Regions from separate parts of the Mesorhizobium sp. LSJC269B00 genome, predicted to be linked through region 2. Evidence: riboswitches for the same ligand, from Rfam matches in the RefSeq annotation. Region 2 holds a riboswitch; the other holds the start of a gene.
What was found. Region 2 has a riboswitch for thiamine pyrophosphate ahead of thiB (thiamine ABC transporter substrate binding subunit). Riboswitches for the same ligand answer to the same signal wherever they lie in the genome.

Region 1 (7,599 bases), on a different contig from region 2:
CGAAGCCGCCATAGGTCAGACCGTCGAGATTCCTGGGACTCTTGATCTCGCCGCGATCCGCGTTGAAGACCAACCGGCCGGTCTCCTGCTGGACCACGGCGTAGACCGCCTTGAGATCGGCGCCGGCAGCCCGCTGGGTGAACAGGCCGACGCCGGCAATGCCGAAATCGGCGATGCGGTTGGCGACCAGCGTGCCGCCGCCAGTATCGCCATAGGGCAGGATCTCAACATCGAGCCCGACCTCGTGGTAGAACCCTTTGTCGCGGGCAACGAACAGGCCGACATGGTTGGTGTTGACCGTCCAGTCGAGCGCGACGGTGATTTTTTGCGTAGCCGCATGAGCGCGAGAGGCAAGCGGCAGTCCGGCAGCCAGCGTCAGCAGCAAAGCCTGCCGGCGTGTGAATTCGGTCATGAAAAACTCCTTTGAGCGGTCTGCGGGAACGAGGGCCGGTCAGTCCCGGGATTGAGCAGCGTGTCGAGGATGTCGGCTTCGAGCGCGGCGGCCTGGCGCGCGGCATCGCTGCCGGTGGTGCGCGGGCGCGGCAGCGGCACGGCAATCTCGCCGATGATGCGGGCCGGCCGCGCCGACATCAGATAGATGCGATCGGAGAGGTAGACGGCTTCGCGCACGTCATGGGTGATCAGCAGCGCCGTCCAGCGTTGGCGCTGCCACATGCCTTCCAGCCAGCGCTGCATACCCGCGCGGGTCAGTGCATCCAGCGCGCCAAAGGGCTCGTCGAGCAGCAGCATGTCGCGCTGCTGCACCACGGTGCGCAAAAGGGCGGCGCGCTGGCGCATGCCGCCGGAAAGCTCGGCCGGCCAGGCGCGCTCGAAACCGGCAAGGCCGAACTCAGCGAACAACGGCGCGACGCGTTCGCGCGCCGCCTTGCGGCCAAGACCCTGCACTTCCAGCCCCAGCGTCACATTGTCGATGACGCGCCGCCACGGCATCAGCGCGTCGCGCTGCGGCATGAAGGCGAAGGGGCTGCCCTGCAATGGCGCGCCGTCGAAGCGCATGTCGCCCTCGCCTTTCAGCGCGCCGGTCAGCAACTGGAACAGCGTCGACTTGCCGGCGCCGGAAGGGCCGAGGATGGAGACGAACTCGCCGGCCGCGACATGAAGCGAAATGCCGGCGAGCACCTCAAGCGCGCCGAAGTTCTTCCTGATGTCCCGGAGTTCGAGCCGCGTCATTGACGGTTCTCTTCTGCAGCTTCAACCTTGCCGTCGCGGCTTTCGCTCCCTGCATTCTCCCAAGGCATGGCGAAGCGCTGGACGAGCACCGCAATGGCGAACAAGACAAGCGTGAGCGCGGCGCTGACGGCGACCGCGGCGAGCACCAGATCGGGCCGAAAGTTGTTCTTGGCATTGAGCATGTAGATGCCCAGCCCCTTCGCCGCCCCCGCATATTCGGCGAAGATCGCGCCGACGACGGCGTAGGTGATGGAGATGCGCAGCCCGGCGAAGAAATAGGGCAGCGCCGAAGGCAGGCGCGCCAGCCAGAAGATGCGCCAGCGCCCTGCCCCCATGGTGGCGAGCATCTGCGAAATCGCCTTGCTGGTCGCGGCAAAACCCTCGACCAGCGCCACCATCATCGGGAAGAAGGTAACGAGCGCCACAAGCAAGATTTTTGGCATCAGCCCGAAGCCGAACCACAGTACGATGAGCGGCGCAATCGCGACCAGCGGCAAGGTCTGGCTGACAATCAGCAGCGGAAACAGCGCGCGGCGCAGCGGGGCCAAGAAATCGACCAGCGCCGAAAGCACGAAGGCAGCGACCAACGAGCAGGCGAAGCCGGCTGATGTGGCGCGGATGGTGGGCAGCGTGTTGTCGGCAAGGGCAGCGCGATGCTCCCAGGCCTGCTGCAGCACGCGCGACGGCGCCGGCAGCATGGTGGGCGCAGCGCCACCATAGCGGGCGTAGAGCTCCCACGCCGCGAGGAGCAGGGCGGAGGCGCAGGCGGCGGGGATGGTCTTGGCGATGGCTGCGGCTAATCTCCCCCCTCGAGGGGGAGATGTCGCCGAAGGCGACAGAGGGGGTCGTCTCGCATAGAGCGCCCACGCCTTGCCGATGCGAAAAGGACGTCGGCGCTCCACGCGCTGGGACCCCCTCTGGCCTGCCGGCCATCTCCTGCTCGAGGGGGGAGATTCGTGGGCATCGCGGTCTTCGCCAATCGCCAATGGCTCCCCTCCTCTCTGTGCTGAGGGGTCAGAGGCATCTCCTCCACGCAATGGGTCAGATAAACCAGCCACGGCAATATCCTCAAGGAACGACGCTTGAGCCGCGGCTCAGACGGCGCTCGGGCTGTTCGCCGAGATCGTGATGTCGAGGGTGACGTGGCCGGCGCCGGGGCCGAAGCGGCAGAAGGCCTCGTTGAGCGTGGCAAACACCGCACCGGCATCGCCACGCAATTTGGTGCAGAAGTTCTTTGAGCGCTCAAAGACGCCGGACTGTTTCAGGAAATCGATGCAGCCGTAGATCTCGTCCATATGGTCGCCCGTGCCCATAACGTAGAGCGAGAACTGCGCCGCCACCGGCTGGCCGGTCGACGGCGTGGCCTGGACAGCGCGGATCGCGGCGATCTTGCGCTCGTCCAGCGGAATGGCGGGGCCGCCGGTCTCGTCGGAGCGGCAGATCGGATCGTCGGGCTCGCCCGGACAGCCGCGCGAGACCGCCGCCGAAAGCACGCAGTGCTTGCCGCTTTTGGCCGCCGCGACGAACAGGTCGCGCATGGCGGGAAACAGCACCTCGGGCGGCCCGACCATAAGGGTCGAGATGTCATCGGTTTCGATCCGCAGCCGGTCGCGCCAGGGATCGAGCGCGCCGAGCGCGCCGAGGATGACGCCGACGAAATCGTCGGTCATGGGATAAAGGGAAATCTGTGCGCCTGAAAACATCGCCCGCCTCGCTCCGCTGGTATTATCCAGATCAGCTTTAGGGTCCGAAGGCTTGCCGCCCTCATCTCAGCCCCGACGATACGGAGCACCCCTGTGGATGGGCGGGTTAAAGCACCGTTCGCGGCATTGGGGAAGCCGTTTGTTGAGGCACTGCGGGAAAGTGTTTTGGGCCAGACGTGCCGGGCGCCCGGGCGTTAACAGACGACTCGTCAGTTCGTTGCGTTATAACGTTTCCACGAACTTCTTATAACTGCGTTGAAATTCAAGCTGATAAACGTAATTATAAGAAAACGGCAGAGACTCCGCGCAGCCCTTACGGTTTCTGGATTTCCTTATCCGCGACCCCATCCGGACTGTGCTCCTGCATCGCTCGGGCTTGCCTGTGCTGGTCCCCTCGCCCCAGCGCTACGCCATCCACAAGCTGATCGTCGCCTCGCGACGCGGGCCGAGCGCTGGCGCCAAGCGGGAGAAGGATCTCCATCAAGCGCGCCTGCTGACCCAAGCGCTCGAAGCCACGCGTCGCCAGGACGACCTTGCCTTCGCCTTCATGGAAGCGTGGGACAAGGGCGAAAACTGGCGCGAGACGATCCGGGGCGGCTTGAACCTGTTCGACGCCGCCACGAGGGAAAACAGTCACACCATCCTGGGGAAATCCCTCCGCGAAATTGGTGCGACTCCTGAAGGATTCACGATGCGGGATTAGCTGAAGCGACCGCTGCTATATTCATTTCCATCGTCCCAACCGTACGAAATTGGCTTGACGCTTATTCGTACATAAAGTACGATATCTCTTTTCGCAGAGAGGAATGTCCTTGAGCACAGCGAACCATGTTGCCTTCGCCGATCTCTCTCGGCCTTTGCTGTCACCCCCGTCGTTGCCGCCGCCTTTGTTGCCGCCGCCTTTATTGCCGCCCCCTTTGTTGCCCTTGTCATTCGATCAGTGCGAACGCCTCGCCGGGGCTTGGCGAATGGCCAGCCAAGACATCGCCGACGACATCCGCTTCATCCGCCAATATCTGAAAGTCGTTGCCGAGAAGGACGAGAGGCTGTCGACCGGCACCCTTGTTCACAGCCGCGCCTATGTCGAGGCCTGCGCCGGCTGGCTGCCACAGACTGTAACGCGCTATCTGCGCCACCTGCGCCAGATCACCGAATGCGAACTGGCCATGACAGCTGCCGGCATTCGCTTTGCGCTGTCGAGTTATGCCTGGGAGGCATGAGGGCGCCTGTCGCCAAACACAAGGAATTGCGCTGCCCGTCGCAGGCGCAATTCGTCAGGTTGAGAGGCTCGGGCGCGCCTGAACGGCGGGCGCCAAGGATGGCCCCGGCCAGCGAATTCCGGCCTTGCTTTATTTCGACTGGCCTTATTTCTGGCCTTATTTCGATTTGGCTTTGCCGGACTTTGCGGCGGCAGGCTTCGCCGCCTTTGGCTTGGCGGCTGCCTTGGCGGGCTTGGCGTCAGCTTTCTTCGCCGCCTTTTTGGGCTTGGCGACCGCGCCATCGACTTCAGCCGTGGCCTGCTCCCAGTGTTCCTGATGCGCGCCTTCAGGCCGGCCGGCCTTTTCCCAGATCTCGTGCGCGCGCTGGCGAATGCGGTCCTGTTTGTCGTCCGTCACTTAAGCCTCCGTGGTTGGGTCCGGCCGGTTGGTCCAGATTCCACGAAAACATTAGCCGAAAATTCGACCGGCGTCTTGAGTGACGAGACATCTCAGCGCGGGTCGGAAATCACCGCAACGCCGAGCAGCGCCGCTTTCTTGACGATCAGCCCGGCGAGGTCGGCATCCGAACGATCGGTGCCGGTGCGCTCCCGCAGGAGCGCGATCGCTTCCTTCATCGATAACAGCGCCGTGTTGCGCTCGGCCAGCAACTTGTCGCAACACGCCGCAACATTGGCGGAGTTCGGGGTCTCGACATGCGGCAACATGGCAATTCTCCTTTCATCATGTTCGTCATTCGGCCCTGCCGCCCTTTTGGGAAGAACGACAGGGCCGTATCACCGATGAATGGTTAGGTTGTCGAGCGTTACTCGACCACCTCGACAATCCTGCGCGTGCTGGGGTCGACCAACACGGTATGGTTGTCGACGACGGCGTATCTGTACTGAACGTCGGGAACCTCCTGCAGCTCGACAGTGTCAGGCAAGGCAGTGCCGACATTCAATTCGACGCCGAGCAGATTGACCGAGGCAAGCGGATGTTTCTTTACGTATTGGTGCACGACCGTGCGCTGTTCCGGGGTGATGATCACCTGCTGCTGTGCCGGCTGCGTGACGATGACCTCGTCGGCGGCGGCAATGCCGATACCAGCGATCATGGCGAGCCCGGCGACGGCGGGAATAAGGATGGTTTTCATCTTCGTCTCCTGTCGTTGTTGGCGAGCTCCGCCGTGTTCCCGCATGAGGCGAAAACAGCGCAGATCGAGGTGGCGGGCTCCTGGAGGCAAACGCAGCCGGTACGGTCTTGTTCCGCAAGCGGAGACTAAATTGATCGGCTTCCGGTCATGCCAGCAGAACCCGCACCCGCAAGATTCGCATTGAAGCACAATCCCTCAGGAGACCTTCGACATGGACGATGCACGGCTCCAATTCCGGTGGCGATCGCGGCCGGCGCCGGCATTGATCCGGTGACCGCGTCGTGCCCGGCCAAGACCGGAACCGACCGCCTTCGTGCCACGCCGTGAAGTTTCAAGCAAAGGTCATTGCTTCGGCGGCTGCGCAGGCACCTCGCCAGGCTTGATCACCGGCGTCTTGCCCTGATCCGGCGGCGGCTGCGTCATACCCTGGTCACCACTGGGCGGCGGCTGCAGCACGCCGCCGCAGGGACCGAGCGTGCTGGACGATTCGCCACCGCCATTGGCGGCCGGCGGCTTCTGACCATCGTCCTGAGGCTGCGCCTGGCAAGGCGCGGCAGGGCCGTGCTGGTCGCTATTGTCCTGCGCGGCCGCCGGGTCGACCAGCGCCAAGAGCAGCACGCATGGGATGAGGGGGAAAGTCTTCATGGTCCAGCTCCTCTGGATTCATCACCTTGGCAAAGCAGACTAGTCCTTGGCAAAGCAGACTGGCGGCAATTGGTTCCACTGAAGCTGGAGTGGTTGCTGGAACCTGGCAGCCGGAAGTGAGTTCCACCTTCTCGACGCTAAGCCGCCCAGAGGAGGCAATCATGGAACGAAACAGAAAACCCAATGACGAGGTCGAGGCGCCACCGAGCAAAAACGATGCCCGCGACAGGATCGCCAATGATGAAGTGGAAGCGCCGACGCCGGGTCGGCAGGATTGGGATGCGCTGCGTGGCGCAACGGTCCTGCCCGACGGAGCAGATGAGGAAAGCCTGCCGGACACCACCGGTGTCGAGAAGGAAGGCGAACTGCCCGAGGAGGATGACGACAACCCCTACCAAGACAGTGACGATGCCTTGCCCGACGACGCCGAGGAAGCCGCCATTGGTCACGACCTGGCGAGGCGCGGCGGCCCGTTCGACGACGTGTAAGGCAGCGACCGCGGACTTTCGAGAGGTTTCCCGGGACGTCCACGCCGTCACCAGTTGGACCAAGTATGAGCTGAAGGCGATGCCGGAGCATCGCGATATTTCGAAGGATCCGGCTGGCCGGATCCTTCGTTTAAGGCGCCTTGGCGATTTTGGCTTAGCCCTTGTGGTCAAGGGCTGGACGGCGACGCAATCTCAGCACGTTCGACAGCCGCGAGGCAGCCGAGAAGCACGAACGCGAAGTCCGATATTTCAAGCGCCGTGGAGGCCGCTCGCCTGAAAGCTTCAAAGTGCGCAAGAGATCCCCGGCGCGGGCGGTGCGGGCACGCTCGCATGCAGCGCTGCGAATCGGGCCATCGACCGCCGGCACTTGAGTGCCGACGGGCTCTGGCCTTCAGTTCGACCCGGGATCGCCGAGCGCCTCGGTGACGAAGGACGCCGCGATCAGGTCGTCGGCGTCGAGGCGTAGGGAGCCTTCGACACCCCCCATGATGGCCGCGACCTTCTGGAAGGTCTGCATCTCGTGTTCAGTAACGCTGGCGTCTCGCATCCTGGCTTTCAGATCGGCGATGCGTCGGCCCAGTGAGGCCGACGTTCCGATTTCTCTGTTCGACATGGTGGCCTGCTCCTCCCCCAACCCATGCTGTGGACGTACTCAAGTCTGCCTATATATAAGGCAGCGCGAATACAGTCGCCGCAACGCGCGATATCTGGGAAGGTTCCGGCGCCAAATAGTCACGAAATAATACGTGGTGGGACTCGGGTATGTTAAGCGCCGACGCGGCGATAGACACCGCAGCCAGCGGCTGCGGCCATCGGCCTGGCCAACCCGCGTGGCGGGTCGCGAACGCGGGTCGGACTTGATCGCTGCGCGAACAGTCAGCGAGAAGCCGGCACCACGCCGGACACCGAGCGCGCCGTTTCGGGCGAAAACACCACGAAAGCAAAAACCAGAACGGCAGCGGCGACGATGAGCGAGCCGCCGGCGACGATCGGTTCAAGCGCCGGGTTTCCCTGCAGCATCACATACAGCGCCGGCAGCATGATCACCAGGCCGAGTGTGTAGAGCCCGTAGTGGATCATGGCGATGCGACGCGCCGCCTTTTGCGGATTGAGCGCGTAGTAGCCGCCGAAGATGGCGCTCGTCACCCAACCGAGCAGATTGATATGCGCGTGCGCCGGAAAAGCGGCGTGGTCGCCCGAGATCGCCATCTGCAGGCCGG
Region 2 (7,599 bases):
CTTGCGCTGGAAGGAGGACCAGGATCAGCAGGCGCTGCATCAGATCACCGTCGCCCATATGCGGCTGGTCATCTCCATGGCTTCGAAGTTCCGACATTACGGCCTGCCGCTCGGAGATCTGGTCCAAGAGGGCCATGTCGGGCTGCTGGAAGCAGCCGCGCGTTTCGAGCCGGAGCGCGAGGTGCGCTTCTCGACCTATGCGACATGGTGGATCCGCGCTTCGATGCAGGACTATATCCTGCGCAACTGGTCGATCGTTCGCGGCGGCACCTCTTCGGCGCAAAAGGCGCTGTTCTTCAACCTGCGGCGCCTGCGCGCCCGTCTTGCCAATGGCGCCGAGCCGATCTCCAACGCCACGCTCTACCGCGAAGTCTCGGTAGCCCTAGGCGTCTCCGAGGCCGATGTCGCGAAGATGGATTCCAGGCTTTCAGCACCTGACTCTTCGCTCAACGCACCGCTCGCCGACGAAGCTGGCACCACCGAGCGGATGGACTTCCTGATTTCGGACGATCCATTGCCTGACGAGGTCGCCGGCGACACCATCGACGTCGAACGGCGCCTGATGTGGCTGAAGACGGCGCTCCGCGCGCTCAATGCCCGCGAACTCAGGATCATCGAGGAGCGCCGGCTGAGCGACGAAGGTGCGACGCTTGAGGCGCTTGGCGAGACGCTCGGCATTTCCAAGGAGCGTGTCCGGCAGATCGAGGCCCGCGCCATGGAAAAGCTCAAGCTCGCGCTGGTGAAGCAGAATCCGGAGTTCATGGCGGCCTGAGATTGCCAGGAACGGGGTACCCCGAGTTATCTCAGAAAAGTTATCTCAGAAAAAAGCACTACGAAGGCTGGGGTTTCTGACGAAGACCGGCGCTATCTGTCCGTGACGATCTTGACCTTGTCGCCGGCCGAAACCGAGGCGCCCGGCGACATCGCGTTGAGCACGCGGAACAGATCGAGCTTGCGGTCGACGCCGACCATCTGCGCCGAAAGTGTGCCCATCGTCTGCCCGGCCTGTACCGTGACGACGCGGATATGCAGCGGCTTCAGTGCCGCCTTCTCGGCGGGGCTGAGCACGCGGAACGAACCGCTGACCGAGCGTGCCACCGGATCGAGTGTCGTGCTGGCCGAGGGGGCCGCTGTCAAAAGCCGGTAGACCTGACCGCCGGCGCGGATCACCGCAATGTCGAACTGCCAGCCATCGGCGCCGGCGTGCGCGGTCGCCGCCTGGTTGCCGTCGATCGTCTCCTGGCGCACACTGGTCTCGTCGAGACCGGCCACCCAGCCGCTTCTGATGTAGTCGGTCAGCGCACGATCCTTGTCGATCGACACACCGTCGAAGCGGATCGCCATGTCGCCGGGACCGGTCGCCGTCACCGCCGCCGCCGAATTGTCGATGATGAAGCCGTCGGGCACCGTGAACGAAACGCCGAGGCCCGGATGCAGGAAGGTCTGGCCGCGCACATAGCCCTCTTCCGGCGTGTCGCCATAGAGCAGGCCGTCTATCCCGGCCAGGAAGGAATCGCGGTCGCGGGTGCCGATGCCCGGCGCGCCGAACTGGCGGGCGTGGCGCTGCGCCAGATCAATTCGCTGCGGCGTGTTGGGGTGCGTGGCCAGGAAGTCGAGGCTGGCGTCGGTGGCGCCGCTGATCGAGCGGAAATCGGTGTAGGCCGACATCGACTGCAGGAAACGCCCGGCGGCATAGGGATCGTAACCCGCCTCGCCGATCGACTTGATGCCGATGGCGTCTGCCTCCAGCTCCTGGTTGCGCGAGAACTGCGCCAGCCTCAGCTTGCCGCGGATCAATGCCTGCTTGGCGGTCGGGCTGTCGCCCAGCACATCGGAGACCACCTTGGTCGCCAGGCCTTCCTCGGCCTCGAGCTGCTGTCGCTGCAGACCGTGATTGGCGGTGACGTGGCCCATCTCATGCGCGATGACGGCGGCGAGTTCGGCCGAATCATTGGCCAGCGCCAGCAGGCCGCGGGTGACGTAGAGATAGCCACCCGGCAGCGCGAAAGCGTTGACGTTGGGCGAATTGAGGATGGTGATGCGATAGGTCTGGGTCGGATTGGCCGACACCACGGTCAGGCTGCCGACAACCTTGGCCACCATGCGCTCGAGCTTGGGATCGGAATATTCGCCGCCATAGGTGGCAAGGATGCGCGGATGCTGTGCCTTCGCCAGTTCGGCAAGCTTGCTGTTGGCGGCGACATTGTCGACCGTGATCGGCTTGTCGGAAGGCTGGAAGCCGGATTCCTGCACTTCGGGAGGCGTGAACATCTGGCAGCTGGCCAGCGCCACGGCAAGGCCGGCCAGCGCGAGGAAGCGCACCAGCGGTCTGCGTTTCAAAGTGTCAGTGCCGGTCGGCAGCACGGCGTTCCTTCAGCTCTCGGCGCATGATTTGGAACCGGGGTCCGCGCCAGCGAAAAATCGGTTTCGTTGGCAATCCTGCACACATCAAAAAACCTACAGCGTTTACGCATCCGGCCGGGTGCGGCGCTGTAGGGGCAAATCACGGCTCGTGCCGGACCAGTACTAAGCGGACCTAGCCACATCGACTGGACCATGGCAAGCAAGCGCCACATCACCTGTAGCCGGTTTGGTCGTAAATTATGTCCGCTTCCGGGCAATATCGCGTGATCCGCCCGAACTTGCGCCGATATAGCGCCGAAACGCTTCAGGGCCAGTGCCGTCGAAAAAATCGCCGGCAGGTCCCGTCGCGGCAACCCTGCCATTGTCCAGAAAAACCATCTGCTCGCCGATACGGCGAGCGTCTTCCGGCTGATGCGTGACGAACAGCACCGTCATCGCCCGCTCGGCATGAACGCCGGCCACCAGGTCGAGCATGTCGTCGCGCAGTGCTGGCCCGAGCGAAGCGAACGGCTCGTCGAGCAGCAGCACTGGCCGGTCGCGCACCAGAACGCGGGCGAGCGCCACGCGCTGCCTTTCGCCGCCGGAGAGTTCGCGCGGCAGGCGCATTTCCTTGCCGGCCAGGCCGACGCGGTCAAGCGCCTCGGCGATTGCGGCGCGATCGGCGTCGGTCAGGTTGAGCGATGGCGAGCGGCCGAGCCCGACATTCTTCTCCACCGAGAGATGAGCAAACAGATTGTTTTCCTGGAATACCATCGACACCGGCCGCGCCGAAGGCGGCTCGGCGCCGACATCGGCGGCGCCGATCAGCACACGACCGGACTCCGGCGTCTCGAAACCAGCCACCAGATTGAGCAAGGTCGATTTGCCCGAACCGCTTGCCCCCATGATGGCGGTGATCTTAGATGTATCGAATTCGACATCGAACAGGAATGGCGTTTCGCCATAGCTGAACGAGACCTTGTCCAGCCGGACAGTCGTGCCTTTCTCCACAGCGGACGTCACGATCTCTCTCCCCGTCCCAGCCAGTCTGCCGCGACCACCAATGCAAGGCAGACCGCCCCGAGCAGCAAAGCCAGCCCGGCAGCATCGGCCGTGCGATAGCTGCCCATGCGCGCCAGCAGGAGATAGGGCAAGGTCTGCACCGAATCGCTGCCGAACAGCGCGATGACGCCGAGATCGCCGAGCGACAGTGCCATGGCGAAGGCAAAGCCGGTGGCCAGCGGCCGCCGGAGCGATGGCCAGTCGACCAGAAGCAGCCGGTTCCAGCCCGCAATGCCGAGCTGCGCGCACAGCTTTTCATGGCGCTCGCTCGCCGCATCATAGGCCGGGCGCATCGCGCGGATGGCAAAGGGCATCGCCATCACCGCATTGACGGTGACGACCATGACCGGCGCGATGGCAAAGACATCGCTGACCGTGCGCAGCAGGAGAAACCAGCCGGCGCCGATGACGATGGGCGGCACGACGAGGACGAAGCCGGCGCCGGTGTCGGTGGCATGTTCGAGCAATGAACGGGCACTGGACCGGCGGCGCAGCGACAGTGCCCGCCGCGCCATGATCAGCGACAGTGCCAGCGCCACCGAAAGTAGCGCCGCCGAGAAGGCGAGACCGGCGCTGGTCAGCGTCGCCTGACGCACGGCACTCTCGCCCGCCAGCCGGCCGAGATCGGCGCCGAGGCCGGAGGCAACGGTGGCCGCCATCGGTCCGGCGACGAACAGCAAGGCGAGCACGATCAGGACGGCGTTGAACGCTGTTTCTGCTTTGCCGGCCAAGTGATAGCGGCGCGGCGCGACAGGCAAATTGGCGTCGCCGGTCACATTGGCGCCGAGCCGCGTCAGCGCCAGCATGACGGCGAAAGTCAGCGCGATCTGTAGCACCGTCAGCGTCACCGCTCGCGCCGGATCGAAGTCGAAACGCAGCGCCTGATAGATGGCGACTTCCAGCGTCGTCGCCGCCGGCCCGCCGCCGAGGATCAGGACGATGGTGAAGGAGGTGATGCAAAGCATGAAGACAAGCCCGGCGACGCCCGGCAGCGCGGCGCGCAGCACCGGCCACTCGATCAGCCGGAAGGCTGGCCTCGCCCCCATGCCGAGCTGGCTCGCCAGCCGCCATTGATCGGCCGGCACCGTTCCCAGCGCTTCGAGGAACAGCCGGGTGGCCAGCGGCAGGTTGAAGAAGACGTGGGCGACGAGGATGCCCGACAGCCCATAGATGTCGGGCCAGCTCTGGCCACCGATCGCGGCGAAATAACCGGCGCGGCCATAGAGCGCCAGTATTCCCAGCGCTCCGACAATTGCCGGCAAGGCAAGGGGCACAGTGAATAGCTGCAGGATGAAGCCGCGTCCGAAGAAGCGCGGATGCCGCGACAGCGCCCGGGCGACGAACAGCGCCGGTACGACGGAAAGCAGCATCGAGAGCGCAGCCTGCCAGAGCGTGAAGCGGACAACGCGCAGGAGATAGAGGTCAAAGGCGGACGCGGCGCCGGAAAGGTCGTGCGCGCCTTCGCGGATAAGGCCGGCGAAGGCGCCACCGATCAGCAGCGCGATTGCCGCAAGCGCGACAATGCCGGCCGTGATGCGGGGGTCAGAGCGTTGCACTCTTTACCGGGCGTCGCGTTCCTTCGCGCCCCCCTCTGTCCTGCCGGACATCTCCCCCACAAGGGGGGAGACCAGCTATTTCCGCGCCCCGCTTATTCCTGCAACCTTGGCGACTGGCGAAATCGCCGACGATAGCCAATCTCCCCCCTCGTGGGGGAGATGTCCGGCAGGACAGAGGGGGGCGCCGTAGGGCACTCATCTTTCGATCATACAGCCAAAGCTACTTGCTCATCACCGCCAGCCATTCATCCACCCAGGCCTTGCGATTTGCCGCGACCTCTTCCGGGCTGAACAGCAAGGTCTTCGCCGGCTTGACCAGCCTATCAAAAGCCGGATTGAGCGGCTTGTCGGTTTTCCCGGCCGGGAACATCCAGTTGGTCTCCGGAATGACATCCTGGAATTTCGGCCCGGTCATGAAGGCCAGGAACTTCGCCGCCAGCGGGCTCTTCGCGCCCGTGGTGGTGATGCCGGCGACCTCGACCTGCAGATACTCGCCCTCCTCGAACGACGCCGCCTGGAAGCGCCCGGTGTTCTCGGCCACCATGTGGTAGGCCGGCGACGTCGTATAGGAAAGCACCATCGGCGCCTCGCCCTTGGTGAACAGGCCGTAGGCCTCGCTCCAGCCCGGCGTCACCGTCAGCACTTTGCCCTTGAGTTTCGCCCAGGCTTCCGGCGCCTTGTCGCCATAGACCGACTTAACCCACAGCAGCAGGCCAAGGCCCGGCGTCGACGTCCTCGGATCCTGGATGACGATCTTGTCGGCGGCATCGCCCTCGACCAATTCCTTCAGGCTCTTCGGTGGGTTCTTCAGCTTCTCGGTGTCGTAGACGACGGCGAAATAGCCATAATCGTAGGGCACGAAAGTGTCGTCGCTCCAGCCGCCCGGCACGTTGTTTTCAGCCACCGCGCCATGTGGGACAAACAGGCCGGAAGCCTTGGCTTCCGCGGTGAGGTTGGTGTCGAGGCCAAGCACGATATCGGCTTTGGTCGACGCACCTTCGAGCTTGACGCGATTGAGCAGCGCGACGCCGTCGGCCACCGAGACGAAGTCGACGCTGCAGCCACACTCGGCCTCGAATTCCTTCTTCACCTGGGGGCCTGGACCCCAGTCGGCAGTGAAACTCTCATAGGTATAGATCGTGAGTTTTTCCTGCGCGCACGCAGGGCTTGCCAGTAGCGAAACAGCAAGCCCAAGCGCTGGGACAAGACGGGACAAAAAAATGCGCATCGGCGCCTCCTTCATTCGTGTTGAAAGGAATTGAGGCGTCGGGCTGTCCGAAGCGTCTAATCCCTCCGCCGGTACAAACCGGATCAGGTTCAGCGGGTTGGCGAGACTGCCTCTCAGCCGGTCCGCGAAGATCGCGTCCGGCACCCCGTTAGAGCGTTTCGACACATAGGCCCGGCCAAGGTGCCACGCAAGTGGAAGTTTGCCCGAGCGTGATCCCGGAAAGTGGAATCCGTTTCCGGAAAAAGATCATGCTCCAACAAAGAGTGACGGTGCCGCTCGGCCTTCCGTTTCGTCGGCGGGGCTGGTAAGGGCCAGCGGATATGAGCACATTCACCATCCTGCTTGGCGGCGATCTCGTCCGCACGCCGCGGCTCGACCGCCAGGTCGCGGGCACGCGCGTCATCGCCGCCGACGCCGGCATCGATCATGCCCGCCTGCTCGGCGTGATGCCGGAGCTGTGGGTCGGCGATTTCGATTCCGTGCCGGCGGACCTGCCTGCCGATCTCGCCGCCGTGCCGCGGGAGGTGTTTCCTCCCGAAAAGGACAAGACCGATGGCGAACTGGCGATCGCGGCGGCATTGGAACGCGGCGCCACCAGCCTGGTGCTGGCCGGCGCTTTCGGCGGCAAGCGCGCCGACCACGCCTTCCTCCATCTGGCGCTCAGCCTGCGGCTGGCCGAGGCCGGCACAAAATTGCTGTTGACCAGCGGAGCGCAGGAAGGCGCCCCTCTGCTGCCTGGCAAGGCCGGCTTCGACTATGCCGACGGAACGCTGTTTTCGGTGCTCGGCTTTTCCGATCTTTCGGGCCTCACCGTGTCCGGCGCGAAGTGGCCGCTCGACCATGTCGAGGTCGTGTTCGGCTCGTCGCTGACCATCTCGAACGAGGTCAAGTCCAACACGACCGGGGGCGGCCTCGAAATCGCGCTCGGCCATGGCCGCGCGCTGCTGCTCGCCCACCCCTACCCCTTGCCTGAAAGCTGACATGGCCCCGCCCCTTCTCAACCTCGACGGCATAAGACTGACCTTTGGCGGCACGCCGCTGCTCGATGGCGCCGAACTGACGGCGTCCGCCGGTGACAAGATCGCGCTCGTCGGCCGCAACGGCTCCGGCAAGTCGACGCTCCTGAAGATTGCTGCTGGTCTGATCGAGCCGCAAGACGGCGAGGTCTTCCGCCAGCCTTCGGCAACGGTGCGCTATCTCCCGCAAATGCCCGACATGGACGGCTTTGCCAATGTGCGCGCCTATGTCGAGGCCGGGCTTGGGCCTGCCGACGATCCCTACCGCGCCACATATCTGATGGAGCATCTCGGCCTCGCCGGCACGGAGAACCCCAACGATCTCTCCGGCGGCGAGGCGCGCCGCGCAGCACTTGCCCGCGTCATGGCGCCCGAACCCGATATTCTGCTGCTT

Region 1: it holds a riboswitch for thiamine pyrophosphate, as region 2 does, so the genes downstream of both, X771_RS145605 (YkoF family thiamine/hydroxymethylpyrimidine-binding protein) here and thiB (thiamine ABC transporter substrate binding subunit) in region 2, are expected to answer to the same signal.

What each region holds. Positions count from the first base shown of each region.
Region 1 covers NZ_AYVN01000008.1:37,939-45,537, forward strand. Annotated here, with positions in the region: gene X771_RS145620 (ABC transporter substrate-binding protein) at 1-412, opposite strand, end outside; gene X771_RS145615 (ABC transporter ATP-binding protein) at 409-1,191, opposite strand; gene X771_RS145610 (ABC transporter permease) at 1,188-2,030, opposite strand; gene X771_RS145605 (YkoF family thiamine/hydroxymethylpyrimidine-binding protein) at 2,286-2,894, opposite strand; TPP riboswitch at 2,885-2,997, opposite strand; partial or broken gene X771_RS145600 (GSU2403 family nucleotidyltransferase fold protein) at 3,196-3,492, shown strand; gene X771_RS145595 (hypothetical protein) at 3,863-4,114, shown strand; gene X771_RS145590 (DUF2934 domain-containing protein) at 4,271-4,510, opposite strand; gene X771_RS145585 (hypothetical protein) at 4,603-4,818, opposite strand; gene X771_RS145580 (DUF1236 domain-containing protein) at 4,917-5,246, opposite strand; gene X771_RS145575 (hypothetical protein) at 5,589-5,891, opposite strand; gene X771_RS0134425 (hypothetical protein) at 6,053-6,379, shown strand; partial or broken gene X771_RS1000000169890 (PRC-barrel domain containing protein) at 6,393-6,473, shown strand; gene X771_RS145570 (hypothetical protein) at 6,771-6,992, opposite strand; gene X771_RS145565 (hypothetical protein) at 7,256-7,599, opposite strand, start outside.
Region 2 covers NZ_AYVN01000022.1:2,634-10,232, reverse strand. Annotated here, with positions in the region: gene X771_RS136665 (RNA polymerase factor sigma-32) at 1-772, shown strand, start outside; gene X771_RS136670 (M48 family metalloprotease) at 865-2,271, opposite strand; gene thiQ (thiamine ABC transporter ATP-binding protein) at 2,602-3,366, opposite strand; gene thiP (thiamine/thiamine pyrophosphate ABC transporter permease) at 3,363-4,961, opposite strand; gene thiB (thiamine ABC transporter substrate binding subunit) at 5,182-6,189, opposite strand; TPP riboswitch at 6,233-6,347, opposite strand; gene X771_RS136690 (thiamine diphosphokinase) at 6,510-7,169, shown strand; gene X771_RS136695 (ABC-F family ATP-binding cassette domain-containing protein) at 7,171-7,599, shown strand, end outside.